DNA from 2 places in the Streptomyces sp. NBC_01445 genome. Region 2 is predicted to be linked to the other one. Evidence: predicted binding sites of a transcription regulator. Region 2 holds the regulator's gene; the other holds the start of a gene.
The links. Region 2 encodes HspR, which represses chaperone genes until heat shock. Its sites were predicted from a motif close to TTGAGNNNNNNNNNCTCAA; they were not measured.

Region 1 (15,791 bases), 1.1 Mb from region 2:
GCTCCATACGGTCGAGCAGGGCCTCCGGGATGGCCTCCAGGACGTTCGCCGTCGCGAGGAACACGACGTCGCTGAGGTCGAGTTCGACCTCCAGGTAGTGGTCGCGGAACGTGTGGTTCTGCGCCGGGTCGAGGACTTCGAGCAGGGCGGCCGCCGGGTCGCCCCGGAAGTCGGACCCCACCTTGTCGATCTCGTCGAGCAGCACGACCGGGTTCATCGACCCGGCCTCCTTGATCGCCCGCACGATACGGCCCGGCAGGGCGCCCACGTACGTACGCCGGTGTCCGCGGATCTCCGCCTCGTCCCGTACGCCGCCGAGGGCGACGCGGACGAACTTGCGGCCCATGGCGTGCGCCACGGACTCGCCGAGCGAGGTCTTGCCGACGCCGGGCGGGCCGACGAGCGCGAGCACCGCGCCGCCCCTGCGCCCGCCGACGACGCCGAGCCCGCGCTCGGAACGCCGCTTGCGCACGGCCAGGTACTCGGTGATGCGCTCCTTCACGTCCTCCAGGCCCGAGTGCTCGGCGTCGAGGACGCTCTGGGCGCCCTGGATGTCGTACTCGTCCTCGGTGCGCTCGTTCCACGGCAGTTCGAGGACCGTGTCGAGCCAGGTGCGGATCCACGAGCCCTCGGGGGACTGATCGCTGGACCGCTCCAGCTTCTCGACCTCCTTGAGCGCGGCCTCGCGGACCTTCTCCGGAAGGTCGGCGGCCTCGACCCGCGTGCGGTAGTCGTCGGACTCCTCGCCCTCCGACTCACCGTTCAGCTCGCGCAGCTCCTTGCGCACGGCGTCCAGCTGGCGCCGCAGCAGGAACTCTCGCTGCTGCTTGTCGACGCCTTCCTGGACGTCCTTGGCGATGGACTCGGCCACGTCCTGCTCGGCGAGGTGCTCGCGCAGCTGCTCGGTGGCCAGCTTGAGCCGGGCGACCGGGTCGGCCGTCTCCAGGAGCTCCACCTTCTGCGGGGTGCTCAGGAAGGGCGAGTAGCCGGAGTTGTCGGCGAGCGCGGAGACGTCGTCGATCTGCTGGACGCGGTCCACGACCTGCCAGGCGCCGCGCTTCTTCAGCCAGTTCGTGGCGAGCGCCTTGTATTCGGTGACCAGCTCGGTCACGGAGCCGGGCAGCGGCTCCGGCACGGTCTCCTCGACCGCGAGGCCCTCCACCCACAGGGCGGCGCCGGGGCCGGTCGTGCCCGCGCCGATCCGCACACGGCTGCGACCGCGGATCAGGGCGCCGGGGTCGCCGTCGGCGAGCCGGCCCACCTGCTCGACGGTCCCGAGCACGCCGGTGTTCGCGTATGTGCCGTCGATCCGGGGAACAAGAAGCACCTTCGGCTTGCTGCCGCCCACAGATCCGCTGGAACGGGCCGCTGCCTGGGCGGCCTCCACCGCGGCGCGTACGTCGTTGTCGTTGAGGTCCAGGGGCACCACCATTCCGGGCAGCACGACCTCGTCGTCGAGCGGCAGCACGGGCAGGGTGAGCGGTGTGGACGTCGATGCCATGATCTCCCCTTAAGCAGTCAAGTTGAGCTATGGAGACTCAATGCACGTGAGCCCGTGAATGTTCCCCTGGCGCTGTTCGCTCTCGGCGATCAGCCGATGGGCAGGGGAAATCCGCAGCTCAGAGGGGGTGTGTGACGTGTACGACCATGGGCCGGCCGGGGGGACTGCGTCAGGTCGCGGAGGATTCCGGCGCGCGCCGCCACCGGCGCACCAGCGGCCAGGTCCCGATGCCAATGGCGAGGGCCATGAGATGGCCCCAGTTCGCCATCGGGTCGGTGAAGGCGATGAGGTCCTCGACCAGCATTCCGCCGGAGACGGCGAGCACGGTCCAGCGCAGCCAGGGCGTGAGGAGACCGGCGAGCGCGCCGATGCTCGCGGCCACGCCGAAGCTGATGCCGTAGTCGAGGCGGTGCAGGGAGCTCTCGGGCAGATGCCCGGCCATCACGGAGAGCCCGACCGGCACCTCGGTGGCGAGCGTCGCCACGGTGTGGCCGAGGACGAAGACACCGGCGGTGCGCAGGCCGCCGATCCTGCGCTCCAGCGCCGTGAGGACGATGAGGAAGCAGACCGCGAACGGGGATGTGATCCCGCCGGCGATCCACAGGGCGCTCGCGACCAGCACGAACACGGGCGTGTGCGCGAGGTGCGCCACGTCGGTACTGGAACCCCGCAGCGCGGACGCGACGACGCCGGGGTCGGCGAACAGCGCGAAGAGGGACGTGCCGATGAGGACGGCGGCGTAGACGAAGGTGAACGGGGTCCCCGTGGGCGTGGGCAACAGCCGCCAGGGGCGCAGCCGGCGACGAGGGGCGGCGCTCTCGGGCGCCGTGCGCCCGACGGTCGCGTCAAGCGCTGTGCCATTGCCCGGCGCCTGAGCCGGGATGGCGTCGAGCAGGTGCCGCGGCAGGGGTGGCGAAGCCTCAGGCAGCGTCTCCGAAGAAACATCCGCCCCGCCAGCCTCGACCGTCACGCCACGCTCCACCTGCGGCATCCTTTCCCGTCCGGCCCGCCCCAACCCTTCGCCCCTCGCACCCGCGCTGTCTATGACCGGCGCCACGTGCGGCACGATCCACAGGACCCGCACAGGAGAGCCGTCAACTCCCTTTCCAGGGACAGCCGGGCGTCGCACCGGTTACGGCAGGATGGACGCCATGTCCACCTCGTACCCCGCCCCGTACGACACCGACCACACCGCCCCCGTCGTCCTCGACCGGCGCGAAGGGCCCTTCGGAGAGGTCGTACTGCGGCGCCACGGCGCGCTGCTCCAGATCATCGCCAACGGATGCTTCCTGATGGACACATCCGACGGGCGCTCCGAGCGCCTCCTGGTCGACGCGGCGCTCGACGCTCTCGACGACCGCCCGGCGCCAAGAATTCTTATCGGCGGGCTCGGCGTCGGATTCTCCCTCACACACGCGGCTGCGAATTCCCGCTGGGGCCGCATCGCGGTCGTGGAGCGCGAGCCGGCGATCGTCGACTGGCATCGCGAGGGCCCGCTGTCCGAACTGTCACGGTCCGCGCTCGCCGATCCGCGCACGGAGATTGTGGAGGCGGACCTTGTCTCGTACGTCCAGGAATCGACCGAGACGTACGACGCGCTGTGCCTCGATATCGACAACGGACCCGACTGGACGGTGACGGAGGGTAATGACAACCTCTACTCACCGGTAGGTCTCGCGGCCTGCCGGGAGCGGCTCGCCCCTGGTGGCGTGCTCGCCGTGTGGTCCGCACAGCCCTCCGCAAATTTTGAAGGAACCTTGCGGAATGCCGGATTCCGGTCGGTCCGCACCGAAGAGATCCCGGTTGTCCGGGGCGTTCCGGACGTCGTACATCTCGGGGTCAGGCCTGCGTAGCCGACTCGCGGTAACTCCCCGTACGCTGACTGCCGAAACCCAGATCATTCAAGCGTCAAGCGCACACGGATGTGCGCATTCAGGGGCGGGGCGATGGAGCAGACACACACCTCCCACAACGGCACCACGGCTACGCCGGGTGCCCAGCGACGGGTCCTGGTCGTCGAGGACGACCCCACGATCGTCGACGCCATCGCCGCACGGCTGCGCGCCGAGGGATTCCTGGTGCAAACGGCACAGGACGGTCCGGCGGCGGTCGACACGGCCGAGGCGTGGCAGCCGGACCTGCTGATCCTCGACATCATGCTGCCCGGCTTCGACGGGCTCGAGGTCTGCCGCCGTGTGCAGGCGCAGCGGCCGGTGCCGGTGATGATGCTCACGGCGCGCGACGACGAGACGGACATGCTCGTCGGGCTCGGCGTGGGTGCCGACGACTACATGACGAAGCCCTTCTCGATGCGGGAGCTCGCGGCGCGCGTGCACGTCCTGCTGCGGAGGGTCGAGCGCGCGGCGCTCGCGGCGGCCACGCCCAGGAGCGGCATCCTGCGGCTCGGCGAGCTGGAGATCGACCACGCACAGCGCCGTGTGCGGGTGCGCTCCGAGGACGTCCACCTGACGCCCACGGAGTTCGACCTCCTGGTCTGCCTGGCCAACACGCCCCGCGCCGTCCTCTCGCGCGAGCAGCTGCTCGCCGAGGTGTGGGACTGGGCGGACGCGTCGGGCACCCGGACCGTCGACAGCCACATCAAGGCGCTGCGCCGGAAGATCGGCGCCGAGCGGATCCGCACCGTGCACGGTGTGGGCTACGCGCTGGAGACGCCGACGCCATGACCGGCAGCGGCGGCGCATCCGACGTACGGGACGCGGACGGGTACGAGCCGGGGTCGCCGGGCCTGGCGCCCGGCACTCCCCCGGCCGCCCGGCCCCTGGCGGGCCACTGGGTGCAGGCCGGCCTGCGGCCGTTCTCCATCAAGACCAAGCTCGGCACGCTGGTCGTGGTCTCGGTGTTCATCACGACCGGACTGCTGATGGTCGCCGTCCGCACCCAGACCGAGCTCCGTTTCATCACGGTCTTCTCGGTCATCGCGACGCTCCTCATCACCCAGTTCGTGGCGCACTCGCTGACCGCGCCGCTCGACGAGATGAACACGGTCGCCCGCGCCATCTCGCACGGCGACTACACGCGCCGGGTCCGTGGCGCGGACCGGCGCGACGAGCTCGGCGACCTGGCCGCGACGATCAACCGCATGGCGGATGACCTGGAGGCCCAGGACCAACAGCGCAAGGAGCTCGTGGCGAACGTCTCGCACGAGCTACGCACCCCGATCGCGGGCCTGCGCGCCGTCCTGGAGAACGTCGTGGACGGGGTCTCGGCCGCCGACCCCGAGACCATGCGCACGGCGCTGAAGCAGACGGAGCGTCTGGGCCGGCTGGTCGAGACGCTGCTCGACCTCTCCCGGCTCGACAACGGCGTGGTCCCGCTCAAGGCCCGCCGCTTCGAGGTGTGGCCGTATCTGTCGGGCGTCCTGAAGGAGGCCAACATGGTCGCCTCGCAGCGCGCCGGCATCGCCTCGGGCTCCGGCACCCATACGCGTACGGACGTGCATCTGCACCTGGACGTGTCCCCGCCCGAGCTGACCGCGCACGCGGACCCCGAGCGGATCCACCAGGTCGTGGCCAACCTCATCGACAACGCCGTGAAACACAGCCCTCCGCACGGCCGCGTGACCGTGCTCGCGCGGCGCGGTCTCTACCCGGAGTCGCTCGATCTGGAGGTCCTCGACGAGGGCCCCGGCATCCCCCGCTCCGAGTGGCACCGCGTCTTCGAGCGCTTCAACCGGGGCGGCCATGTGAAGGGCGCCGCGCACGGCCCCGGCAGCGACGGCGGCACCGGTCTCGGCCTCGCCATCGCCCGGTGGGCCGTGGACCTGCACGGCGGCCGGATCGGCGTGGCCGAATCGGCTCGCGGCTGCCGGATCCAGGTCACTCTTCCGGGCCTGCCCCGCGTTCAAAGTTGACGTAGGGTTCGAACCGGAAGCACAAGATCGCCGTGCCATTCGCCACGGGGTGCGGGCCGATGGGCCGCACTCGTACAACGACGTACCCAAGGTGAACCGGAACCCCGCTTGTTTCCCGCCATTTCCAGCGCCGAAACACGGCTTCCGGTGTGACTTACGCGACGGATGACCGGCCCGGTCTGCAAGTCCCGGTGTTGGAGGCGTAGCCTTTATTCCCGCTGTCCATCACCTTGTGAGAAGCGGAAGAGGGCGGTTACCGCCGTGTCGCCACAGTCCCCCAGTAACTCGAGCACCTCGACCGACCAAGAGGGGCAGGGCAAGAGCCCTGCCGCCGCTTTCGGTCCCAATGAGTGGCTCGTCGACGAGATCTATCAGCAGTACCTCCAGGACCCGAATTCGGTTGACCGAGCCTGGTGGGACTTCTTCGCCGACTACAAGCCGGGTGCCCCGGCCCAGCCGACGACCGGAGCCCCCGCACAGGGTTCCGGTCCCGCCGGCACCGCCGGTACCGCAGCCGCGGGGGCTGCGGGCACTGCCGCGGCGCCCGCCGCACCGGCAGCCCCGGCTCCGGCCGCAGCTCCGGCTCCGGCTCCGGCCGCCCCGGTGGCCAAGCCCGCCGCCGCGGCGCCCGCGAAGCCGGCCGCCGCCGCAGTGAAGGCTCCGGCTCCCGCCAAGGCGCCGCCCGCGACCGAGGCCGCCGGCGGCCCCGAGTTCGTGACGCTGCGCGGCCCGAGCGCCGCCGTCGCGAAGAACATGAACGCCTCCATCGAGGTCCCCACGGCGACGTCCGTGCGCGCGGTCCCGGTGAAGCTGCTGTTCGACAACCGCATCGTCATCAACAACCACCTGAAGCGCGCCCGGGGCGGGAAGATCTCCTTCACCCACCTCATCGGCTACGCGATGGTGCAGGCCATCAAGGCCATGCCGTCGATGAACTACTCCTTCGCGGAGAAGGACGGCAAGCCGACGCTGGTCAAGCCGGAGCACATCAACTTCGGCCTCGCCATCGACCTGGTGAAGCCCAACGGCGACCGTCAGCTGGTCGTCGCGGGCATCAAGAAGGCCGAGACGCTGAACTTCTTCGAGTTCTGGCAGGCCTACGAGGACATCGTCCGCCGCGCCCGCGACGGCAAGCTCGGCATGGACGACTTCACCGGTGTCACGGTCTCGCTGACCAACCCCGGCGGCCTCGGCACCGTCCACTCCGTGCCGCGCCTGATGCCCGGACAGTCGGTCATCATGGGCGTCGGCTCGATGGACTACCCGGCGGAGTTCCAGGGCACGTCCCAGGACACCCTGAACAAGCTCGGCATCTCGAAGGTCATGACGCTCACGTCGACCTACGACCACCGGGTCATCCAGGGCGCCGCCTCCGGCGAGTTCCTGCGCGTCGTGGCGAACTTCCTCCTCGGTGAGGGCGAGTTCTACGACGAGATCTTCAAGGCGCTGCGCATCCCCTACGAGCCGGTCCGCTGGTTCAAGGACATCGACGCCTCGCACGACGACGACGTCACGAAGGCCGCCCGCGTCTTCGAGCTGATCCACTCCTTCCGGGTCCGCGGCCACGTCATGGCCGACACCGACCCGCTGGAGTACCGCCAGCGCAAGCACCCCGACCTGGACATCGCCGAGCACGGCCTCACCCTGTGGGACCTGGAGCGCGAGTTCGCGGTCGGCGGCTTCGCCGGCAAGACGATGATGAAGCTGCGCGACATCCTCGGCGTCCTGCGTGACTCGTACTGCCGCACCACCGGCATCGAGTACATGCACATCCAGGACCCGAAGCAGCGCAAGTGGCTCCAGGACCGCGTCGAGCGCCCGCACACCAAGCCGGAGCGCGAGGAGCAGCTGCGCATCCTGCGCCGGCTGAACGCGGCCGAGGCGTTCGAGACGTTCCTGCAGACGAAGTACGTCGGCCAGAAGCGCTTCTCCCTGGAGGGCGGCGAGTCCGTCATCCCGCTGCTCGACGCGGTCATCGACTCCGCCGCCGAGTCGCGCCTGGACGAGGTCGTCATCGGCATGGCCCACCGAGGCCGCCTGAACGTCCTGGCGAACATCGTCGGCAAGTCGTACGCGCAGATCTTCCGCGAGTTCGAGGGCAACCTCGACCCGAAGTCGATGCACGGCTCCGGCGACGTGAAGTACCACCTGGGCGCCGAGGGCACCTTCACCGGCCTGGACGGCGAGCAGATCAAGGTCTCGCTCGCGGCCAACCCGTCCCACCTGGAGACGGTCGACCCGGTCATCGAGGGCATCGTCCGCGCCAAGCAGGACATCATCAACAAGGGCGGCACGGACTTCACGGTCCTGCCGGTCGCCCTGCACGGTGACGCGGCCTTCGCGGGCCAGGGTGTGGTCGCCGAGACGCTCAACATGTCGCAGCTGCGCGGCTACCGCACGGGCGGCACGGTCCACATCGTCATCAACAACCAGGTCGGCTTCACCGCCGCCCCGGAGTCGTCGCGCTCCTCCATGTACGCCACGGACGTGGCCCGCATGATCGAGGCGCCGATCTTCCACGTGAACGGCGACGACCCCGAGGCCGTCGTCCGCGTTGCCCGACTGGCCTTCGAGTTCCGCCAGGCGTTCAACAAGGACGTCGTCATCGACCTGATCTGCTACCGCCGCCGCGGTCACAACGAGTCGGACAACCCGGCGTTCACGCAGCCGCTGATGTACGACCTGATCGACAAGAAGCGCTCGGTGCGCAAGCTCTACACCGAGTCCCTCATCGGCCGTGGCGACATCACGCTGGAAGAGGCCGAGCAGGCGCTGCAGGACTTCCAGGGCCAGCTGGAGAAGGTCTTCGCCGAGGTCCGCGAGGCCACGGCGCACCCGGTGGCGGCCCCCTCGGCCGACCCGCAGGCCGAGTTCCCGGTCGCCGTCAGCACCGCGATCTCCCAGGAGACCGTGAAGCGGATCGCCGAGTCGCAGGTCAACATCCCCGACCGCGTCACCGTCCACCCGCGTCTGCTGCCGCAGCTGCAGCGCCGCGCGGCGATGATCGAGGACGGCACGATCGACTGGGGCATGGGCGAGACGCTCGCCATCGGCTCCCTGCTCCTCGAGGGCACCCCGGTGCGCCTCTCGGGCCAGGACTCGCGCCGCGGCACGTTCGGCCAGCGGCACGCGGTCCTGATCGACCGTGAGACGGGCGAGGACTTCACCCCGCTCCTGTACCTCTCGGACGACCAGGCGCGTTACAACGTCTACGACTCCCTGCTCTCCGAGTACGCGGTCATGGGCTTCGAGTACGGCTACTCGCTGGCCCGTCCCGAGTCGCTCGTGATGTGGGAGGCGCAGTTCGGCGACTTCGTCAACGGCGCGCAGACGGTGGTGGACGAGTACATCTCGGCCGCCGAGCAGAAGTGGGGCCAGACCTCCGGCGTCACGCTGCTCCTGCCGCACGGCTACGAGGGCCAGGGCCCGGACCACTCGTCCGCCCGCCCGGAGCGCTTCCTCCAGCTGTGCGCGCAGAACAACATGACGGTCGCCATGCCGACGCTCCCGTCGAACTACTTCCACCTCCTGCGGTGGCAGGTGCACAACCCGCACCACAAGCCGCTGGTGGTCTTCACCCCGAAGTCGATGCTGCGCCTCAAGGCCGCCGCGTCGAAGGCGGAGGAGTTCACGGAGGGCGGCTTCCGTCCCGTCATCGGCGACAGCTCGGTGGACCCGGCCGCGGTCCGCAAGGTCGTCTTCTGCGCGGGCAAGGTCTACTACGACCTCGAGGCCGAGCGTCAGAAGCGCGGCGTGACGGACACGGCGATCATCCGCATCGAGCGCCTGTACCCGCTGCCGGGTGCCGAGCTCCAGGCGGAGATCTCCAAGTACCCGAACGCGGAGAAGTACCTCTGGGCGCAGGAGGAGCCGGCGAACCAGGGCGCGTGGCCCTTCATCGCCCTCAACCTGATCGACCACCTGGACCTGGCGGTCGGCGCCGACGTCCCGCACGGTGAGCGCCTGCGCCGCATCTCGCGGCCGCACGGCTCGTCCCCGGCGGTCGGCTCGGCGAAGCGCCACCAGGCGGAGCAGGAGCAGCTGGTGCGCGAGGTCTTCGAGGCCTGAGCAGCCTGACCTCGTACGTACGATTGTGGGGCCCGGGACATCGTCCCGGGCCCCACGTCCGTATCACCACAGGAGCGACTGGCCCATGTACTTCACCGACCGCGGCATCGAGGAACTGGAGAAGCGGCGCGGCGAGGAGGAGGTCACCTTCGAGTGGCTTGCCGAGCAGCTGCGCACGTTCGTCGATCTGAACCCGGACTTCGAGGTGCCGGTCGAGCGGCTGGCTACGTGGCTGGCGCGTCTCGACGACGAGGACGACGAGGAGTAGTCGGTCCCGGGCAGGTCTCAGTCCCAGGCGCGCAGCCGGTCGTAGGCGAGGCCGAGCGCGCCGTGCACGACGAGGAGGGCGCCCGCGACCGCCCAGCCGATGCCTCGTCGGCGCAGGCCCCAGACGGTGAGCGGGATGCCCACGGCGAGCTGGCCCGCCGCCGCTGTGCGCGCCTTGGGGCCGCGCAGCCAGGGCCCCATGGCGCTGCGCTCGACGACGTCGAGTTCCGCGCGTACGGCGTCCCGCCAGCCCGACCACACGATGTACTCGGCGCCGGGCTGCACGCGCGCGACCGCGCGCAGCCGGTCGGCGGGTTCGCCGGGGTTCATGCCCGGCGGGAGCGTCAGCCCCGCGCGCGTGAGGACCGCCAGCAGGCCGAGCAGGCGGGCGCGGGCGTCCGCCGCGCTGTCGGGCCGGGTGAGGGCCTGAAGTGACTGCATGTCCAGGACGGGGTCGAGGCCGAGGCGCGCGGCGAACGTACGCATGGCCTCGTCCTCGCCGACGGGCGTGCCGTTCGCCAGCCATACATAGCCGACGGGGCGGCGGAACCCGGAGGCGAGGGTGCAGCCGCCGTGTTCGGCGTCCCACCACAGGGCGAGCACCGGCCAGGGGGCGCTGACGGCGAGGGCCGCGGCCCAGCCCGCGAGGACGCTGTCGACCGGTTCGCCGCCGTGCAGCCAGGGCTTGCCCTCGGGGATCAGGACGCTCCACTCGGGTCCTGCCTGGGCGAGGAGCATGCGTTCGCGCAGGAGCTGGGCGGCGGGGCCGACGGTGGCGGGGTCGGCGCGGCAGAGCAGCAGCGCTCCCGCGGCCCTGGCCTGCGGGGCGGGGGTGCCGGCGGAGTCGGCGGTGGCGTCGGACGGCATGGACCCAACGCTAGGTCAGTTTGCGAGGTTCAGCCCCTGAATGCCCCTGTGCGGGATGATCGGCACGACGGAATCCAGTCGCGACTGTCTTGACTTTCCGTATCCGCGATATATCGTGTCTCACGAGGGTGCGATACAACGCGTTCGCTCCCGAACCGTCCCGCTGAGGAGGTCGCACCATGCCCGAGTGGTCCGTGGCAGAGCCCCACAAGCTCGCCTTCGACGAGCCCGTGACGACGCTCCACGTACGCATCGTCAACGGAACAGTGAACGTCGTGGGCACCGACGAAGGTTCCGCCCGCCTCGAGGTGTCCGGGATCGAGGGCCCGCCGCTCCAGGTGACCCTGGTGGACGGCGTGCTGACCGTCGCGTACGACGACCTCCCCTGGAAGGGCTTCCTCAAGTGGCTCGACCGCAAGGGCTGGCGCCGCAGCGCGGTCGTATCCCTGGCGGTACCGGCGGGCACCGAAGTCGAGGTCGGCGTCGTCGGCGCCAGCGCGGTCGTCTCCGGGATACAGGGGCGCACGGAGGTCAGGGGCGTCACCGGTGACACGACACTGGTCGGCGTCGCGGGCGACGTGCGCACGGACACCGTCTCCGGGAATCTCGAGGCCCAGGCGGTCACGGGCGACCTGCGCTTCAACTCCGTGTCCGGTGACCTGACCGTCGTCGAGGGCGCGGGCCCCTCCGTGCGGGCCGAATCGGTGAGCGGTTCGATGATCGTGGACCTCGACCCGGCCGACCGGGCGACGGATGTGAACCTGACGAGCGTCTCGGGCGAGATCGCGATCCGCCTCCCGCACCCCGCGGACGCGGAGGTCGAGGCGAACACGGCGAGCGGAGCCGTGTCCAACGCCTTCGAGGATCTGCGGGTCGGCGGCCACTGGGGCGCCAAGAGCATCACGGGCAGGCTCGGCACGGGCCGCGGAAAGCTCAAGGCGACGACGGTCTCCGGATCGATCGCGCTCCTGCGGCGGCCTCCGGCGGAGGACTACACACAGCCCCCCGCCGAGGACTCCCCCGCCACTGACGCCGCCGCCGGCGGCCCGGCCGACAAGAAGGTGCTCTGACATGCCCCCCGTCTTCGCCCACGGCCGCCTGCGCCTGTACCTCCTGAAGCTGCTCGACGAGGCCCCGCGCCACGGGTACGAGGTGATCAGGCTCCTGGAGGAACGCTTCCAGGGCCTGTACGCGCCCTCGGCCGGCACGGTGTACCCGCGCCTGGCGAAGCTGGAGGCCGAAGGCCTGGTCACGCACACCACGGAGGGCGGCAGAAAGGTCTACTCGATCACCGACGCGGGCCGCGCCGAGCTGGCCGACCGCAGCGGTGAGCTGGCCGACCTGGAGCTGGAGATCCGCGAGTCCGTGGCGGAGCTCGCCGCCGAGATCCGGGACGACGTGCGGGGGGCGGCGGGCGATCTGCGCCGCGAGATGCGGGCGGCCGCCTCAAAGGCGAGGAACGGGTCGGGTACGACCACGGGCAAGAGCGAGCGGCAGAACCCGTTCGGCGACTTCCAGGACTTCGGGGACAAGGAGGCGTGGCGCGCGGCCAAGGAGGAGCTGCGCCGCGCCCGGCAGGAGTGGAAGGAGCAGGCAAGGCGCGCGAAGGACGAGAGCCGCCGGGCCCGCGAGGAGGCCCAGCGGGCGCGCCGGCAGGCCAAGGAGGCGCAGGAGCAGGCGCGCGAGCAGGCGCAGGAGCAGGTCCAGCGTCTGGCGCAGCGGGTGCAGGACCAGGTCCAGGACCACTTCGCGCAGGGCGACTGGCCCACGGGGGTCCGGGAGGGCCTGACCGAACTGGCCAAGGAGTTCGGCGACTTCGGCAAGTACTTCGGCAAGGAGACGGGCGGCGCGGCCCGTTCGGAGAGCGCCGGGCCCGAGGTGCGGGTCACTCATGGGGACATCCCCGCGGAGTATCTGCCGTCGTGGACCCACGAGGACTCGACCGGTGACCCGGCCCGCGATCTGGACCGCCTCCTCGACCGCTTCCGCGACGACATCCGCGACGCGGCCAGGGACCACGGGGTGACGGAGGATCAACTCCGCGAGGCCAGGAACCGGTTGTCGGAGGCGGCGGCGCACATCGGGGCTTCCCTGCAGGCACCCAAGGGCTGACCCGCGGTGAGGCCCACCGCGGGGAGGGTCAAGGGGCGCCGCCCCTCGACCCTCACAGGCCCGCCGAGGTCAGGCGAGGTCAGACCGTCAGCACGATCTTGCCGAACTGGCCGCCGGCCTCCAGCCGCTCGAAGCCCTCGCGGGCGCGGTCCAGCGGGAGGGTCTCGTCGATCACGGGACGCACACCGGTGGCCGCGCAGAACGACAGCAGGTCCTCCAGCTCGTCCTTCGAGCCCATCGTGGAGCCGACGATCTTCAGCTCCAGGAAGAAGACGCGGGTCAGCTCGGCGTGCGAGGGGCGGTCCCCGCTCGTGGCGCCCGAGATGACGACCGTGCCACCGGGCTTGAGCGACTTGATCGAGTGCGACCAGGTGGCCGCGCCGACCGTCTCGATGACGGCGTCCACCCGCTGCGGCAGCCGCGCACCCGACTCCACGGCCTCGACGGCGCCGAGCTCCAGGGCGCGCTTGCGCTTGGCCTCGTCGCGGCTGGTCGCGAAGACCTTGAGACCGGCGGCCTTGCCGAGGACGATCGCGGCCGTGGCGACCCCGCCGCCGGCGCCCTGCACGAGCACGGAGTCACCGGGCCGCACACCGGCGTTGGTGAACAGCATCCGGTACGCCGTCAGCCACGCGGTCGGCAGGCAGGCCGCCTCCTCGAAGCTGAGCTCCTTCGGCTTGGGCAGTACGTTCCACTCGGGCACGGTCACCTGCTCGGCGAAGGTGCCCTGGTACTTCTCGGTGAGGATGGACCGGCCCTCCCGGGGCCCGACCCCGTAACCGGCCTGGCCGATGACGGAGTGCAGGACGACCTCGTTGCCGTCCTGGTCGATCCCGGCGGCGTCGCAGCCGAGGATCATCGGGAGCTTGTCCTCACCGAGTCCGACCCCGCGCAGGGACCACAGGTCGTGGTGGTTGAGGGAGGCGGCCTTGACGTTCACGGTCGTCCAGCCGGGGCGGGCCTCGGGGGCCGGGCGATCCCCCAACTCAAGGCCGTTCAGCGGCTGGTCACGGTCGATTCGGGCGGCGTAGGCAGCGAACATGACCTTGACCCTAGGTCCGCGCGGAGCCGCGCGGAACACCGTAGGGCTGTGACACGCGCCGCGCCCCGTGCCCCACGGAGTCGATCCGTGGCGTACGGGGCGCGGTCGGGGCCTGCGGCGTGCTCAGCGTCGGGCGACGCCCTCGGCGCGCGCGGCGGCGGCGACGGCCGCGGTCACGGCGGGAGCGACCCGCTCGTCGAACGGCGAGGGGATGACGTACCCGGCGTCCAGGTCGTCACCGACCACGTCGGCGAGCGCGTCGGCCGCCGCGATCTTCATGCCCTCGGTGATCCGCGACGCCCGCACCTGAAGGGCGCCGGCGAAGATGCCGGGGAAGGCGAGGACGTTGTTGATCTGGTTCGGGTAGTCGGAGCGCCCCGTCGCGACGACCGCCGCGTACTTGTGCGCCACGTCCGGGTGAACCTCGGGGTTCGGGTTGGCCATCGCGAAGACGAAGGCGCCGGGCGCCATCGAGGCGACCGCGGGCTCCGGGACCGTACCGCCGGAGACGCCGATGAAGACGTCCGCGCCGGCGAGCGCCGTCTCGAGCGAACCCGTGATGTTGGCCTTGTTGGTGAGCTCGGCCAGCTCGCGCTTGACGTCCGTGAGGTCCTCGCGGTCCCGGCTGACGATGCCCTTGCGGTCCGCGACCGCCACGTCGCCGAGCCCCGCCTCGAGGAGGAACTTGGCGATGGCGACACCGGCCGCGCCGGCGCCCGAGATCACGGCGCGCAGCTCGCCGAGCGTGCGCCCGCTGAGCTTGGCCGCGTTCTTCAGCGCCGCCAGCGTGACCACGGCGGTGCCGTGCTGGTCGTCGTGGAAGACCGGGATGTCGAGCCGCTCCTGCAGCCTGCGCTCGATCTCGAAGCAGCGCGGCGCCGAGATGTCCTCGAGGTTCACACCGCCGAACGAGGGAGCGAGCCGGACGACGGTCTCGATGATCTCGTCCGTGTCGGTCGTGCCGAGCGCGATCGGCACCGCGTCGACGCCGCCGAACTGCTTGAACAGGATCGCTTTGCCCTCCATCACCGGGAGGGACGCCTCGGGACCGATGTCCCCGAGGCCGAGCACCGCGGTGCCGTCGGTGACGACGGCCACGACGGACGACTTCCACGTGTAGTCGTGGACGAGCTCGGGATTCTCCGCGATCGCGGAGCACACCTTCGCGACACCCGGCGTGTACGCCAGGGACAGGTCGTCCTTGTTGCGCACCGGCACGGTGGCCTGCACGGCCATTTTGCCGCCGCGGTGCAGCGCGAAGGCCGGATCGAAGGGCTCTTCGGTGCTTTCGTTGCCGGTATGCGCCGGGCCTGCACTGGCCTGGCCGGAACCGGCGTCGCTGCGAGGATTGACGATCTCCGCTGCCACTTGTATGACCCCTTAAGTCTTAATCATCAGTTGAGGGTGGGTCCGCTCCTGGTTGAGGAACGGGCGGGCACCACGTATGACCCACATGTCGGGTGTCTTGCACTCGTACGGGTCAGTACGCGATGGGCGCGCCGCACGCGCGCCCTGAGCCCCGGATGAGGGGTGTAAAGAACCTTCTTACCTGACGGACGCCGCCCCGGACGAGTCCATTTGTGATCGATCACAGCGCGGTGACATGACTCATAGCCGTGGATCCGGATATTAGGTGCCGGACCTCAAGCCGGCCTCAAAGCCGACGGAGCGTCGCTCACATGGTGAGACGCGACCCGCGTGGCCGCAGATCTTCCGGCCGGACAGCGGTGTCGCCGCAGATGTTCGCTCACCCGTTGGCGCGATGTACCGGCCTGTCGGGTTCCGGGAGCGGTGCGGGGGTAACCCGTTATCCGATTTTGACATAACAAGGGCCCTGAATGGCCCGGTCCGAATGGCAAGATGCCGTAATCACACGAGGTCGCGACACTCGAAGGTGTGTGCCGGATCTCAGCATCGGCTACTCCCTCACCCTGCCGGAGGAACCAGAAATGACCGCAAGCACCACCCGTCGTTCGACCGCAGCGAAGTCCGCGAAGTCCCGGATTGCCGTGGTCGGCGCGATCGCGGTCGCAGGCACTCTGCTGCTGTCCGGCTGCGGTGAC
Region 2 (15,791 bases):
CGCAGATCGGCGAGTTCGGCTTCCGCCGGGGCGAGGGCCTCGGCCGGTACGTCCTCGTCGGCCCACGAAGCGGCCTGGCGCGCCATCCCGTCGACGAAGCGGCGGCCCCACGGGGTGAGCCCGGACTGGGCGGACAGCGTGCGCAGGGCGATGGCCACCGCCTCGCGCCACACGGCGAACTCGAAGTGCGCGAGGGCGGCCCGGGGTCCGGTCAGGGCGTGCCGTTCGGTGCGCCAGAAGCCGGCGACGCCGGTGAACGCGTACGTGCCGTGCAGCAGGCCCCACGGCGGGCGCGGGTCGCTGCGCCAGGGCGCGTAGAGCAGCGTGTCCTGCCGTGGTCCGCGCGCCGCCCTGTCGACGAGCTGAATCTGGTGGCTCAGGGCGTTGAGCACGGAGTGCCGTGACTCGTGGACGAGGGTGACGGCGAAGTCGACGGCGTCGCGCGGCAGGGAGACCATCGCGCTCCCGAACGCCTCCGCGTACGAGGCGCTGGAGGCGCGGAAGCGGGGTGCGCCCGGCAGGGGCACGAGCGAGCTCAGGACGAGCGGCACCGTGCGGGCCGCGTCCGGGTGGCGGGCCCCGAGAAGGCGTGCCGCGTCGTGCAGATGCCGCTGCCAGGTATCCGACTCCGCGTCGGTGAGCGGGGCCGGGGGCGGCCAGGGGGACCGGAAGTCGCGGTAGGGGTCGGCGTCGTCCAGGAGGACGCCGGGGCCCGGCTCGCGCGGGGTCCAGCTCAGCAGGCGCGCGGGGTGCCAGCCGGGGGCGGGCAGGTGCGGGGCGGCGGGCAGTTCGAGGGTGTGCGGGCCGAGCGTGACGCGGGCCGTGCCGTGCCCGTCCGTCTCGAGCGTGGCGACGTCGTGGCCGCGGGGGGCGTCGTCCAGTACGGCGTGCCCCACCGTCGGCAGGATCACCCTGCCCGCGCGGGCGGGTACGCGGACGCGCGCGGGAAGTCCCGCCCGCAGCGCGGCCGCCGCGGCGAGCGCGTGCGCGTAGCCCGCCTCCCGCCACAACGGGGGCTCCCCGGGCCGGGGCCCGGCGCCGCCGGCCCGCAGCCGCCCGAGCAGGCGGACCGCCCAGACCCCGACCGGCGGGTGCCCGAGCACGCTCGCCACCGCCTGCGGATCGTGGGCCTCCGCACCGGCCAGCAGCTCGAAGGCGTGCGCCAGCGGGGGCAGCGGTCCTGCGCTTTCTTCCGTCTCGCGTTCCGCGGCGGCCAGGGCCCGCAGCATGAGCATGCGGCGGCTGCGCTCCGCCGCCGCGATACGGGTCGCGGTGGGTGCGGTGATGCGGCCGGTGGCGATGGCCTCCAGGTCGGCGACCGGCACGTGGTGCCGCGTCAGCACGGCAGGGCAGGACGGTCGGGCTCGTCAGACAGGTCGCACGGGGATGCCGGCTCGGGCGGCTCGGGCGGCCCGTGTTCGTGCCGAGGCTCCTGGGGAGCCGTGCCGACGTGCCGTCGCGGGCTGAAGTACGGATTCCCGTCCCCGCCGCCCACGACCTGCCCGACAGCGTCCTCCGTCAAATGCTCGAGCAACGCGTTCTGCGCCGCCGCCACCAACGGGTCCCTCAGTGCCATGGCCTCCTGAAGGCCCCAACGGCTGAGATCGACAAGTCCGGTCTCGATGTCAGTCGTAGAAGTCCTCACGTCAAACTTCCCCCTGTCGGCTCCCGCTCGCGGCCCCGCGGCGCAGACCCACCTCCTTCCCATAGTGGCCCGTGGTCAGCCGCGCCGAAAGGGGCCCCGGTGGCCATCAAGGCTTGAATTGTTCGATTCATGTCCGGGGGAGACGGCATCCGGTGCCGCGGCCGGCGGTTGGTCGGGGGCTCAACTGACGTGTCCTGTGGGGAAATTGGTGCGTTACGACGGTACGGGTCCCTGCCTCGGCCACTTACACCGTTTCTGCCGTACAGAGGCACATTCCTGACGGACCGACATGAGGCCTCTCCGCGCCCCGTTGTCACGCAGCCGCGCCGACCGTCCGTCATCGGCACCCGTGCGGACCCTCCCGGCTCGCGCGCCCCGCGCGGTGCCCGCAGGGTGCGGAGATGTGACCCAGCAGCAACTTGCCCCGGCCCCCGCCACCGTCCCCGTCGCGGAGCCCGGCGCCGGACCGCGTTCCCGCTCGGCCCGGCTCAGGGCTGCCGCCCCCCTGCTCACCGCACTCGGTCTGTTCGCCATGGTCCGGCTCACCGGTGTCGCCGCGATGAGCCTCGCCGCCTCACTGACCGGAAAGCGCTCCGCCGTTCTGCTCGGCCGGTCCTGGGACTCGCTCTGGTACCTCAGGATCGCCGCGGACGGCTACGGCCGCTCCGTCCCCTACAAGCCGGGCATCATCTTCAACGACCTCGCGTTCTTCCCGCTCTACCCGGGCCTGGTCCGCACGGTACGGACCGTGCTCCCCCTCAGCGGCGGCGCCACCGGGATGCTCATCGCCTGGACCGCGTCCCTGGCCGCCGCGGCCGGGATCTACGCGATCGGGGTCCGCCTGCACTCCCGGCCGGTCGCCATCCTCCTCGTCCTGCTGTGGGGACTGCTGCCGCACTCCGTGATCCTCACGATGGCGTACACCGAGCCGCTGCTCACCGCCTTCGCCGCGTGGTCCCTGTACGCGGTCCTGACTCGCCGGTGGATCTGGGCGGGCACGCTCGCCTCGCTGGCCGGGGTGTCCCGCCCCAACGGGTTCGCGGTCGCCGCCGCGGTCCTCGTCACGGCGGCGTACGAGGTGATCGACAAGCGCGGCAGAAACGTTTCCCACAGGCTGTGGACAGGCGCGGCGATCGCCCCGATCGGCTGGACCGGGTACGTGCTGTGGGTCGGTGTCCAAAGGGACGATCCGCTCGGCGGCTACTTCGCCGTGCAGCGGGACTGGGGTTCGCGCTTCGACTTCGGCGTCGGCGCGCTGCGCGTCGTACGGCATCTGCTGCTCAAGGGCGGCCCCCTCGTCTTCCCCATGACGGTCCTGATCGTCGCCGCCGCGGTGCTGCTGTTCGCGCTGCTCATCGCCGAGCGGGCGGCCCCGCTGCCACTCATCGTCTACAGCGGCGTACTCCTGCTCATCACGCTCGGCGGCGCCGGCTTCTTCCCGTCCAAGCCGCGCTTCCTGCTGCCCGCGTTCCCGCTGCTGCTGCCGCTGGCCCTCGCGCTGGCGCGAACGGCGAAAGCCCGGCCGCGCAGCGCCCTCCTGGTGGTGGGCGCCCTGGCCGGGCTCTCACTTGCGTACGGGACGTATCTGGTCGCGTTCGCGCACAGGCCCCTGTAGGCAGTTACGGAAACTGCCTACTCGTCGTCGGACGGCTTCTCGTCGTCGGCGGCGGAGTCCACGGCCTGCTCCAGGCCGAGCTGCTCGACCAGCCAGCGGTCGAACTCGATGGCGGCGCGCACCCAGCTGACCGTCGACGACACGAAGTGCTCCAGGCTGACGCCCGTACCGATGAGCATCTGCGCCTCACCGATGAGGCGGACCGTGCCGTCGTCGTGGGTGTGGCTGTAGACCTTGGGCCACAGGGTGCGGCGGTTCCAGTCGTCGATGGTCTCGAGGAGCGCCGGCTTGGTCTCGAGCTCGTGCGGGCGGTCGTAGAACGTCCGCACCGAGAAGACCTGCTGGTCGTCCTCGCCGCGGAACATGAAGTACGTGCGGAACTCCTCCCACGGAGCCGCGAGGTCACCCTCTTCGTCGGTGACGTACTTGAGCTCCATCTGCTCCAGGAGCTGCTTGACGAGGTCCTGATCGGGGACGACGGGGCCCGCCGGTCCTGAGCCCTGCGGCTGCTCGGGCTGTCCCCCGAAGTTCGGAATCGAGGACGGGTCGATGCTCACGTGCTTGGTCCCTTCGTACGGATTCCGCCATCCTCCCCCATGCCGGGTGGGAAGTGACAACCCCCGACCGGTTGGATCGGCCGAGTTGTGTCCCCGACCCGGCCCGGCATCGGCGTTCGCCCTGCGTCACAGCGTCTTTCCGGTGGCCGGGCCCACGATCAGGCCGTCGCCGAAGGCGTCCACGCGGACCGTGTCGCCGTCGGTGACCTCGCCGGAGAGGATCTCCTTCGCGAGCCGGTCGCCGATCGCCGTCTGCACGAGGCGGCGCAGCGGCCGCGCGCCGTACGCGGGGTCGTTGCCCTCCTCCGCGAGCCAGGCCAGGGCCGCGTCGGAGACGTCCAGGGTGAGCCGCCGCTCGGCGAGCCGCTTGGCGAGCCGGCCGATCTGGAGCTTCGCGATCCGTTCCAACTCCTCCTTGTTCAGCGCGGAGAACACGACGAGGTCGTCGAGCCGGTTGAGGAACTCCGGCTTGAAGGACGCCCGTACGACGTCCAGGACCTGCTGCTTCTTCTGCTCCTCGCTCGTCGTCGGCTCCGCCGGGCTGTGTCCGCTCAAGAATTGACTGCCGAGGTTCGAGGTGAGCACGAGGATCGTGTTGCGGAAGTCGACCGTGCGGCCCTGGCCGTCCGTGAGGCGCCCGTCGTCGAGCACCTGGAGCAGGACGTCGAAGACCTCCGGGTGCGCCTTCTCCACCTCGTCGAGCAGGACGACGCTGTACGGGCGCCTGCGCACCGCCTCGGTGAGCTGGCCGCCCTCCTCGTACCCGACGTAGCCGGGAGGAGCGCCCACGAGACGCGCCACGGAGTGCTTCTCGCCGTACTCGCTCATGTCGATGCGGATCATGGCCCGCTCGTCGTCGAACAGGAAGTCGGCGAGCGCCTTGGCCAGCTCGGTCTTGCCGACGCCGGTCGGTCCGAGGAACAGGAAGGAACCGGTGGGCCGGTCGGGGTCGGCGATCCCGGCGCGCGTACGGCGCACGGCGTCGGACACCGCGCCTACGGCCTCGCTCTGCCCGATCAGGCGCTTGCCGAGCTCGTCCTCCATCCGCAGCAGCTTCTGCGTCTCGCCCTCCAGGAGCCGCCCGGCCGGAATGCCGGTCCAGGCCGCCACCACATCCGCGATGTCGTCCGGGCCGACCTCCTCCTTGACCATCGTGTCGGCCTTGGACGCCTCCACCTCTTCCTCGGTGGCGGCCGCCAAGTCCCTTTCCAGGGTGGGGATCTCGCCGTAGAGAAGCTTGGAGGCGGTGTCGAAGTCACCGTCGCGCTGTGCGCGCTCGGCCTGGCCGCGCAGCTCGTCGAGCTTCTCCTTCAGCTCACCGACGCGGTTGAGGGACTGCTTCTCCTTCTCCCAGCGGGCGGTGAGGCCGCGCAGCTCCTCCTCCTTGTCGGCGAGGTCGCGCCGCAGCTTCTCCAGGCGCTGCTTGCTGGCCGGATCCGTCTCCTTGGAGAGAGCCAGCTCCTCCATCTTCAGCCGGTCCACGGCGCGCTGGAGCTCGTCGATCTCGACAGGTGACGAGTCGATCTCCATGCGCAGCCGGGACGCGGCCTCGTCCACGAGGTCGATGGCCTTGTCCGGCAGGAAACGGGACGTGATGTACCGGTCGGAGAGCGACGCGGCGGCGACGAGCGCGCTGTCGGCGATCTGGACCTTGTGGTGGGCCTCGTACCGGCCCTTGAGGCCGCGCAGGATCGCGATCGAGTCCTCGACCGTCGGCTCGGCGACCAGCACCTGCTGGAAGCGGCGCTCCAGGGCCGGGTCCTTCTCGATCCGCTCGCGGTACTCGTCGAGCGTGGTCGCGCCGACCATGCGCAGCTCGCCGCGCGCGAGCATCGGCTTCAGCATGTTCCCCGCGTCCATGGACGAGTCGCCGCCCGCCCCGGCCCCGACGACCGTGTGCAGCTCGTCGATGAACGTGATGACCTGCCCGTCGCTCTCCTTGATCTCGGAGAGAACGGTCTTGAGGCGCTCCTCGAACTCACCGCGGTACTTCGCGCCGGCGACCATCGCGCCCAGGTCCAGCGAGACGAGCCGCTTGTTCTTGAGCGACTCCGGCACGTCCCCCTTCACGATCCGCTGGGCGAGCCCCTCGACGACGGCGGTCTTGCCGACGCCTGGCTCACCGATCAGGACGGGGTTGTTCTTCGTACGGCGGGACAGCACCTGCACCACACGCCGGATCTCCTGATCGCGCCCGATGACGGGGTCGAGCCTGCCCTCGCGCGCGGCGGCGGTGAAATCGGTGCCGAACTTCTCCAGGGCCTTGTACTGGCCCTCGGGGTCGGGTGTGGTCACCCGGCGCCCTCCCCTGCTCTTCTCGAAGGCGGCGAGCAGCTTCTCGGCACTCGCCCCCTGTTCCGTCAGTACGTCGGCGACAGTGCCGCCCTTCGCGGCGATGCCGATGAGCAGATGCTCGGTGGAGAGGTACTCGTCCCCGAGCTCCTCGGCGCGCTGCGCCGCGTCCGCGATGACCGCCAGCAGGTCCCGGTTGGGTCCGGGCGGCGCGACGGTCGAGCCGGTCACGCTGGGCAGCGCGCCGAGGACCCGCTCGGCCCCGGACCGCACGGCGGCCTGATCGGCTTCGACGGCCGTCAGCAGATCCGTGATGTTCTCGTTTTCCCGCCCCTCAAGGAGTGCCAGAAGCAGATGCGCGGGAGTCAGATCCGCGTGCCCTCCGGACACGGCCCGACTGGTGGCCGCGTTGATCGCGTCCCGGCTCCGGTTCGTCAGCTCGGCGTCCACGTGCGCACTCTCCTCCTTGCGTATACCTCTCCAGCACACTGACCCTGTCAGCATACACAAAGTTGAGTCGAATCCACTCAAGGGACGAGCCGGGTACCCCCGGGCGGGATATGTCCTGGAACGGGGATATCTTCCGGAGCATGGCCAAGCGGAACGACCCCCTGAACCCAGACCCGGCCTTCCTCGGCTTCTGGCGGGAACGGCACCTGTGCACGCTGACGACCCTGCGCCCCGACGGCACCCCGCACGTGGTGCCGGTCGGCGTCACGTACGACCCGGAGGCGGGCCTCGCGCGGGTGATCGCGAACAAGTCGAGCGCGAAGGTGTCGCACGTGCTCGCGGGGTCGGCAACGGCGGAGGGCGGGGCCCGGGTCGCGGTCTGCCAGGTCGACGGCCGGCGCTGGGCGACGCTGGAGGGCCTCGCGGTGGTCCGCACGGAGCCGGACCGCGTCGAGGAGGCGGTACGCCGGTACGCGGAGCGCTACGAGCGCGTGCCCGCACCCAACCTGGACCGGGTGGCCATCGAGATCACACTGACGCGGGCGACGGGAAACGGGTCGCCCGCGCAGCGGTGACACAAAGCTGCAGCGGCGCCACCGTGTTCAGGTCCACGGTGGCGCCGCTGCGGGGGGAAGCACCTGCGCGATCTACAACGACGGGGGAATCGCGTCAGGCACTGCGGGGGGTGGCTGAGGCAGTACGCGGAACTTCTGGTCCCGCCTCCCGATCCAGCTGGTGGTCACGCTGGTCGAGGTTAACGAAGACCATTCCGTACCTGACGGCACACCGCACGGGCTGCGGGGCGCCCCGAGGGCGGCGAAGACACCGGTAGGCCCGGATCTCCTCGTCGTCGAACTCGTCCCGCACGACGACGATCGGCTCACCGAACAGGGTGACCATCAACGAATCGCCGCGATGAGGAATCGCCGTGGCGAGGTCGATGAAATGCCACCCGGACCGGTAGGCGGTCGCCATCTCACGGCGAAATGTTCTGTCGTCGGGGGGTGTCGTCATACGGCCGCGTCCACGGGAGCGACACTCCAGGAAAGATCCGGAGGCGCGATGTTCTTTCCGGCGGACGCGTGAGTGGCGGGTGTGCCACTCCAGGAGAGGTCCTGGGTGCTGAGCACACCGAAAGCCAGACCGGCGGAGAAGGCAACAGCCATCACCGAGCGAAGCATTTTCTTGCACATAGTGGGCTTCGTCCTCACTTCCATGGCGTCTCTCCCCCGACTCACTAGACGATGGCTCATTCGGCCATCCAAACACCACAGGATCGATGCATCATGTTCCTGCACGTTCAGGACCCTGGGGGGTGGATCTATGACCACGAATGACGCACATCGGACACATCCTCATGCCACGACTGAACTGTGCGACGAGGGCAGGCGGTTGTACGCCAATGCTCTGCGTTCCGGACGCATCGCCCGAAGCGAAGTGACGGCCGCTCCCTGCCTGATGGATTTCGCCCTTCTCCACCCAGACCCGGATGACGCCAACTGGCTCCGCCCGCTTCCTCCCGCCGCCGCCCTGGCACAGCGCCTCCACCCCATCGAACGGGAAATCCAGGAGCGAAGAAGCCTGGCGGTCGAACTGACCGAATACTTCGAGCCATTCATGGCCATCAGCGCGCAGGATCGGCCCACGACGCACGCCGTCACCGTGCTCGAAGGAATCAACAGGATCAATTCGGCCATCGAACTCGCCATCGCAGAGTGCCAGTCGGAGATCCTCACGGTCCAGCCCGGCGGCGGCCGCAGCGAGCATTCCCTGACGGAGGCGCTCGAACGGGGCCAGGCGGTCATCGCGCGCGGCATCACGATGCGCACGCTCTACCAGCACACGGCCCGGCACAGCCAGGGAACTCTCGTGTACGCCGAGCACATGGCCAAGGGGAACGTAGAGATACGCACCCTTGAGGAACTCATAGAGCGGCTGATGGTCTTCGACCGGACCGTCGCGTTCATACCGGTCCCCGGAGACCACCCGGTCGCCCTGGAACTCCGGCATCCGGGCCTCGTCGAATACCTGGCCAAGGTCTTCGAGCAACTGTGGCGGCGTGGGGTCCCCCTCCTGGAGGAGACCCCCTACGCACCCCCGACCGACGGCATCACCGGAGTCCAGCGGTCGATCGCCAAGCTGCTCATCGAAGGCCACGTGGACGAGGCGATCGCCCGACGCCTCGGCATGAACGTCCGCACCTGCCGCGCCCACATCGCCAAGCTCGCCGCCGCGCTCGGCAGCGGAAGCCGCGCGCAACTCGGCTTTCTGATAGCGCAGTCGGGGATCCTCGACCAGGATCACTGAATGTCGAAGGAGGAGAGCCACACGTGACCGCCGAGGTCCATCCCCATGGAGTCGAGGAGCTGTGCGCGGCCGGCTCGCAGCTGTACGCGCGCGCCCTGCGAGAAGGCCGCATCCACCGCGAGGACGCCGACCCCACGCCCTGCCTTCTCGAATTCGGTCTCCTGCACACCGCCGCCGACGACATCCAGTGGCTCACACCCGTCGCGCCGGCCGTGGCCCTGCCCGGTCTCCTTCGCACCATAGAAGACGAGATCGCCCAGCAGCGCCGCCGCGAAGCCCGCCTGGCAGAGGCGTTCGCGCCGCTGATGGCCCTCGACGCACAGCGCGCCGCCGTCCCCCACGCCCCCATGCTCACGGTGCTGCTCGGCTTCCAGCGCATCAACGACGCCATCGGCGAAGCCATGGCGGAGTCCGAGGCGGAGCTGCTCACCATCCAGCCCGGCGGGAACCGCCCCCCGACACTCCTGGCCGCGGCCCTGCCGCGCGAACAGGAAATGCTGGCCCGCGGCTGCCGCATGCGCACCCTCTACCAGCACACGTCCCGTCACTCGCCCGCGGTGCTCGCCCACTACGAGCAGTTGGAGGGCGACGTCGAGGTCCGCACCCTGGACGAGGTCACCGAACGGCTCATCCTGCTCGACAGGAGCGTCGCGTTCATCCCGGCGAACCCCGACCGCACGGTCGCCCTGGAGATCCGGCACCCCGCCCTGATCGCGTACCTCGTCACGACCTTCGAACGGCTGTGGCGCCTGGCCACCCCCATGTTCCCCGAAACGGGCCAGGGGACCCCGGTCACGAGCGGTGTCCCCACCCGTCAGCGGACCATAGCCGGGCTGCTGATCGAGGGTCACAACGACGCCGTCATCGCCGAACGCCTGGGCATGAACATCCGCACCGTCCGCGTCCACATCGCCAAGCTCGCCAGCACACTCGGCAGCGACAGCCGCGCCCAACTGGGCTATCTCATCGGTCAGTCCGGAATACTGGAACAGGACCGCTGACCTCAGGTCCAGGACTCCGGGTCAAGGCCCACGTCGGTGTGGAGAACCGCGGCCCGGCGTGGGTGGCCTGGATCGGCGCGGGCGAACCCGTCGCTGCGTTCGACGCGCGCCTCCCGGAGGGCACGACCGTCACCGGCAAGCCCGCCGGCTGCGACGAGACGGGCACCCACCTGCACACGTGCCGGACCCCGAGCCTGCCCCTGGAGAAGACCGGTTCGACGTCCGGCTTCGTCCCGCGCGTCGACCGCGCCGTGGACGGCGGCGCGAAGGGTCCGGTCGCCACGCGGAACGACGACCCGGACCTGCGCGTCTCGACGCTCGCCCCTCAACCGGCCGACCTCACGGACGAGTTCACGATCTGCCACAGCTGAGCGGACACGGCGCCCCGCACCAAGGGGAGGGGCGCCGTACGATCTGCCGATCCGCCGGCCTACTTCAGCCCGATCCGCGCACAGTCCGCCGCGTATTTCGCCGTGCAGATGTCCCCGACCTTGTAGATCCCGTCCTTGACCACCGTCGATTTGATGTTGCTCTGCGTCATCGGGACGACCTGGACCAGGAGCGAAGGGACATCCGGGGTGGTCGGGCTGTCGACCCGGTCCTTCGTGAGTGCGTCGAACTCGATGTTGCGCTGCTGTGCGATGAGGACGGCCATCTGCGCGGCGGTGGACGCCTCTTCGGGGTACGGCTTGTAGACCGTCATGTACTGGTCCCCCGCCACAATGCGCTGCACCGCGGCGAGCTCGGCGTCCTGACCGGTCACCGGCGGGAGGTCGGTGACACCGGCGGCCTTGAGGGCGGTGATGATGCCGCCCGCCATGCCGTCGTTCGCGGAGTAGACACCGGCGATGTTCTGCGCGCCGATGGCCTGGATCGCGCGCGCCATGTTGGCCCGCGCGTTCTCCGGCTTCCAGTCCTTGGTGTCGTACGACTTCGAGATCGTCACCTGGTCCTTGAGCTCGGCCAGGGCGCCGTCCTTGTAGAGCGCGGCGTTCGGGTCGGTGACCGAGCCGTTCATCATGACGATCCGGCTGTTCTTGGACGCCTTGCTGCCCAGCGCCTTGAGGAGCGCCATGCCCTGCACATGGCCGACCTGGTCGCTGTCGAACGACACATAGCCGTCGACGGGGCCCTCGGCCAGGCGGTCGTAGGCGATGACGGGGATGCCCGCGTCCTTGGCCTTCTTGACCGATCCCGCGATGGACTTGGAGTCGACCGCGTCCAGGATGAGTACGTCGACCCGGTCGGCGATCATCTGGTCGACCTGTCTCTCCTGGCGCTTCGCGTTCTGTTCCGCGTTGGCGTAGAGGACACGGCCCTTGCCGCTGGTGAGGCCCTCGACTTCCTTCTTGATGTGCGGATAGTCGAACTTCTCGTAGCGGGCGGTCTCCTTCTCCGGCATGAGGACGCCGATCTTCAGGTCCTGGTTCTGCCGGGCGGACGCCTTGGCCGCGGAGTCACTCTCCGGCTCGAGCCAGCTGCTCCCGCACCCGGTGAGAGCCACTGCCATGGCGGACGCAACGCCGACAACGGCGGCGCGCTTCGTACGCGGATTCACTTTCCATACCTCCCTGAAGTGACCGCGTCGTTGCGGCCGAGGTGGCTGGAAGCCAACTCCGCCTGAAACACAGCGTCAAGAGGTGAATCCGTAACGACTCGTAATCGGGTCCATGCGTTCCGGAGATGAACCCGCCCATACTCCGGGTAACCCCAGTAGCCGCAACCGTCACAGTCGTCCGCCCCGACCGCGCCCGGCCCCTTCGGTGAGCAAAGTCACGGTTCCCCCATGCTTCCTCCGCACCCTGTTCACGCCACCGCCGCTTCGGCGTCCCGCGCTGACCCAACTGCAACCTCGTGTCCCAAATCTGCCCGTCACTGTCCTCCGGGCAGCAGACCCGGCCATCCCCTTCACGAACGCGCAGGTCACCTACGTGACGCCCTGCCGAGGGCCGCACAACTGACGGACATAGGCGGGCGATCGGCAGAATGCGGCCATTGCGCTCCTCCCTCTCGCGGGAGGGCAGCGTTTCGCGCCGCACGCGGGGTCTGAGCGTGCGACGGGCACCGCCACTGCCACCGCGCAGCTCGACCGGAAGGACAGGGGCGGGGCGTACCTGAGCACGACGTCTGCCGCCGGGACGAGCGTCACCGCCACCGCGCTCAGCGGTCCCGGCGCCGCCGGTCGGGCTCGCCGTACGCTGCCGGCCTTCCACGGGACCGTACGGTCCCGCTCCGCCCCGTCCGGCGGCGGCACCGTCACCGTGCAGGCCCTCGACGGCACGGAGCGGCTGCGCGGTCCCCGCGCCGGCCCCTGCCGTCCCTGGCGGCGATCACCTCCTGCGCGGCCCTCGCCCTCGCCGTGCGGGAGGTGTCGGGGCGGCGCCGAGGGACACAAGAAGGGGCCTGGAGGCCGACGACTGTCGGCCTCCAGGCCCCTTCACGCATGCGCGTATCCGTAGTGCTTACTGCTCCGGCGCCCGCTTGGGCCGCCACACCACCAGCGCGCTCGTCTGCTGGACCTCCTGGTACGGGACCAGGTCCCGTCGGTAGGAGGCGTGAACGGCCGCCTCGCGCTGCTGCATCGCCGCCGCCGCTCCCTCGACCGCCGTCGAGAGTTCCGCGACCCGCTGCTGAAGCGCCGCGACCTGGTTCTCCAGTTCGATGATGCGCTTGATGCCCGCGAGGTTGATGCCCTCGTCCTGCGACAACTGCTGCACCTGGCGGAGCAGTTCGATGTCGCGGGCCGAGTAGCGCCGGCCGCGGCCCGCCGTGCGGTCCGGGGAGACCAGGCCGAGACGGTCGTACTGGCGCAGGGTCTGCGGATGCAGCCCGCTGAGCTGGGCGGCCACCGAGATGACATAGACCGGAGACTCGTCGGTCAGCTCGTAGGCCCTGCCAACAAAGGAACTCTGTCGTCGACGGCCGTCCATACGCTCATGCTCCCTTCGCGGCCTGGAACAGTTCTGCCCGCGGATCGGCCTCCGCAGTCGCCTTCCGGTACGCCTCGAGGGCGTCCTTCGCGGCGTCGGTCAGATCCGTGGGGACCGCGACCTCCACCGTGACGAGCAGATCGCCACGGGTGCCGTCCTTGCGGACGGCGCCCTTGCCGCGGGCCCGCATCGTCCGCCCGTTCGGCGTGCCCGGGGGCAGCTTGAGCGTGACCGGAGGCCCGCCGAGCGTGGGGACCTTGACCTCGCCGCCGAGCGCGGCCTCCGGGTAGCTGACCGGGACCGTGACCGTGAGGTTGTCGCCCTTGCGGCCGAAGACCGGGTGGGAGTCCACGTGCACGACCACGTACAGGTCGCCCGCGGGGCCGCCCCGCTCGCCCGGCGCGCCCTTGCCGCGCAGCCGGATGCGCTGGTTGTCCGAGACGCCGGCCGGGATGCGGACCTGCATCGTCCGGGAGGACTTCGCACGGCCCGACCCCTTGCAGACCTCGCAGGGGGTCTCCGCGATCAGGCCGCGGCCCTTGCAGTCCACGCACGGGTCGGTCAGCGAGAAACCGCCGCCGCCGCCGCGCGAGACCTGGCCCGTGCCGACGCAGGTCGGGCACACGCGCGGTGTGCCGTTCTTGTCGCCGGTGCCGGAACAGGCCTTGCAGGGCGCCTGCGACGACATGCGCAGCGGCACCGTCGCCCCGTCGACCGCCTCGGTGAAGCTGAGGGTGACCTCGGACTCGATGTCCTGACCGCGGCGCGGCTGCGTGCGCGTGCCGGCGCCCGCGCCGCCCCGGTTGAACAGGCCGCCGAAGACGTCCCCGAGTCCGCCGCCGAACCCGCCGGCACCCCCCGCCGTACCGCCCTGGGCGCCGCCTCCGAAGAGGTCGCCCAGGTCGAAGTTGAAGGAGCCGCCGCCCGGCCCGCCCGGCCCCGGACGGAATCCGCCGTTGCCGAACAGGGTGCGCGCCTCGTCGTACTCCTTGCGCTTCTTGGGGTCACCGAGGACGTCGTTCGCCTCGGAGATCTCCTTGAAGCGCTCCTCCGCCTTGGCGTTGCCCTTGTTGGCATCGGGGTGGTTCTCACGGGCGAGCTTGCGGTACGCCTTCTTGATCTCGGCGTCGGTGGCGTCCTTGGGGACGCCGAGGACCTTGTAGTAGTCCTTCTCGATGAAGTCCTTCGTGCTCATCCTCGACGTCCCTCCTCTCGCTGCTTACTGACGTCAGCCCTCGTCCGGGCCACCGCTCTCCTCGTCGTCGGCCGCGCCGTTGTCCTTGGCGGACTCGCCCTTGGCCGGCTGGGCCCCGGGCTGCGGCTCGGCCACGGCCACCCGCGCGGGGCGGATGGTGCGCTCGCCGATCCGGTAGCCCGGCTGCAGGATCGCGACGCAGGTCGTCTCGGTGACGTCCGGCGCGTACGAGTGCATCAGGGCCTCGTGGATCGTCGGGTCGAAGGGCTCGCCCTCCTTGCCGAACTGCTGGAGCCCCATCTTGGCGGCGACCATCTCGAGCGACTCGGCGACCGACTTGAAGCCGCCGACCAGCTCGCCGTGCTCGCGGGCACGGCCGATGTCGTCGAGTACGGGAAGGAGCTCGGTCAGAAGGCCCGCGACCGCGACCTCCTTGACCGTGACCCGGTCCCGCTCCACCCGGCGACGGTAGTTCTGGTACTCGGCCTGGAGCCGCTGGAGGTCCGCGGTGCGCTCGCCGAGCGCCATGCGTACCTGGTCCAGCTGGGCCGTCAGGCCTACGTTCTGAACCGCCGAAGCGGCTCCTGCTGCTGCGTCCCCGGCCGGGGCCGCCCCCTCGCCCTTGTCGGGCGAGGGAGCGGCCTTCGGCTCGGCGTCGTCGGAGGTGGCGCCGGAGGGGACGTCAGGCTCGTCGCTCTCGCTGAAGCCCGGGGTCTCCTCCGTCACGCGGCACCGTCCTTGCGGTCCTCGTCGACGATCTCGGCGTCGACGACGTCGTCATCAGCGGCCTTGTGCTCGTCGCCCGGGGCTCCGGCCTCGGGACCGCCCGCGGCCTGCGCGCCCTGGGCGTCGGCGTACATGGCCTGGCCCAGCTTCTGCGAGACGGCGGCGACCTTCTCGGTGGCGGTGCGGATCTCGGCGGTGTCCTCGCCCTTGAGCTTCTCCTTCAGCTCGGCGATGGACTCCTCGACCTCGGTCTTGACCTCGCCGGGGACCTTGTCCTCGTTGTCCTTGAGGAACTTCTCCGTCTGGTAGACGAGCTGCTCGCCCTGGTTACGGGTCTCGGCGGCCTCGCGGCGACGGTGGTCCTCGTCCGCGTACTGCTCGGCCTCCTGGCGCATCCGGTCGACCTCGTCCTTCGGCAGCGAGGAGCCGCCGGTGACGGTCATCTTCTGCTCCTTGCCCGTGCCCAGGTCCTTCGCGGTCACGTGCATGATGCCGTTGGCGTCGATGTCGAAGGCGACCTCGATCTGCGGGACACCACGCGGGGCCGGCGGCAGACCGGTGAGCTCGAACATCCCGAGCTTCTTGTTGTACGCCGCGATCTCGCGCTCGCCCTGGTAGACCTGGATCTGCACGGACGGCTGGTTGTCCTCGGCCGTCGTGAAGATCTCGGAACGCTTGGTCGGGATCGTGGTGTTGCGCTCGATGAGCTTCGTCATGATCCCTCCCTTGGTCTCGATGCCGAGGGACAGCGGGGTCACGTCGAGGAGCAGGACGTCCTTGACCTCACCCTTGAGGACACCGGCCTGCAGGGCGGCGCCGATGGCGACGACCTCGTCCGGGTTCACGCCCTTGTTGGCGTCCTGACCGCCGGTCAGCTCCTTGACGAGCTCCGCGACGGCGGGCATACGGGTCGAGCCACCGACGAGAACGACGTGGTCGATCTCCGAGAGCTGGATGCCCGCGTCCTTGATGACGTTGTGGAACGGCGTCTTGCAGCGCTCCAGAAGGTCGGACGTGAGCTGCTGGAACTGGGCGCGCGTGAGCTTCTCGTCCAGGTGCAGCGGGCCCTCGGC

Region 1: the regulator HspR is predicted to act here: its motif matches at 1,524-1,542, upstream of lon (endopeptidase La).

Annotation. Positions count from the first base shown of each region.
Region 1 is NZ_CP109485.1:4,093,088-4,108,878, forward strand. Features, by position in the region: gene lon (endopeptidase La) at 1-1,501, opposite strand, end outside; gene OG574_RS18500 (rhomboid-like protein) at 1,671-2,471, opposite strand; gene OG574_RS18505 (spermidine synthase) at 2,653-3,354, shown strand; gene OG574_RS18510 (response regulator transcription factor) at 3,448-4,185, shown strand; gene OG574_RS18515 (HAMP domain-containing sensor histidine kinase) at 4,182-5,372, shown strand; gene OG574_RS18520 (multifunctional oxoglutarate decarboxylase/oxoglutarate dehydrogenase thiamine pyrophosphate-binding subunit/dihydrolipoyllysine-residue succinyltransferase subunit) at 5,634-9,440, shown strand; gene OG574_RS18525 (DUF6104 family protein) at 9,526-9,708, shown strand; gene OG574_RS18530 (hypothetical protein) at 9,726-10,574, opposite strand; gene OG574_RS18535 (DUF4097 family beta strand repeat-containing protein) at 10,754-11,644, shown strand; gene OG574_RS18540 (helix-turn-helix transcriptional regulator) at 11,646-12,686, shown strand; gene OG574_RS18545 (zinc-binding dehydrogenase) at 12,766-13,728, opposite strand; gene OG574_RS18550 (NAD(P)-dependent malic enzyme) at 13,852-15,096, opposite strand; gene OG574_RS18555 (ABC transporter substrate-binding protein) at 15,678-15,791, shown strand, end outside.
Region 2 is NZ_CP109485.1:5,168,733-5,184,523, forward strand. Features, by position in the region: gene OG574_RS23610 (HEXXH motif domain-containing protein) at 1-1,343, opposite strand, end outside; gene OG574_RS23615 (hypothetical protein) at 2,049-3,260, shown strand; gene OG574_RS23620 (YbjN domain-containing protein) at 3,278-3,817, opposite strand; gene clpB (ATP-dependent chaperone ClpB) at 3,944-6,559, opposite strand; gene OG574_RS23630 (pyridoxamine 5'-phosphate oxidase family protein) at 6,700-7,134, shown strand; gene OG574_RS23635 (hypothetical protein) at 7,229-7,573, opposite strand; gene OG574_RS23640 (helix-turn-helix transcriptional regulator) at 7,883-8,866, shown strand; gene OG574_RS23645 (LuxR C-terminal-related transcriptional regulator) at 8,890-9,867, shown strand; gene OG574_RS23650 (hypothetical protein) at 9,906-10,238, shown strand; gene OG574_RS23655 (sugar ABC transporter substrate-binding protein) at 10,298-11,425, opposite strand; gene OG574_RS23660 (heat shock protein transcriptional repressor HspR) at 12,330-12,797, opposite strand; gene dnaJ (molecular chaperone DnaJ) at 12,802-13,992, opposite strand; gene grpE (nucleotide exchange factor GrpE) at 14,026-14,718, opposite strand; gene dnaK (molecular chaperone DnaK) at 14,715-15,791, opposite strand, start outside.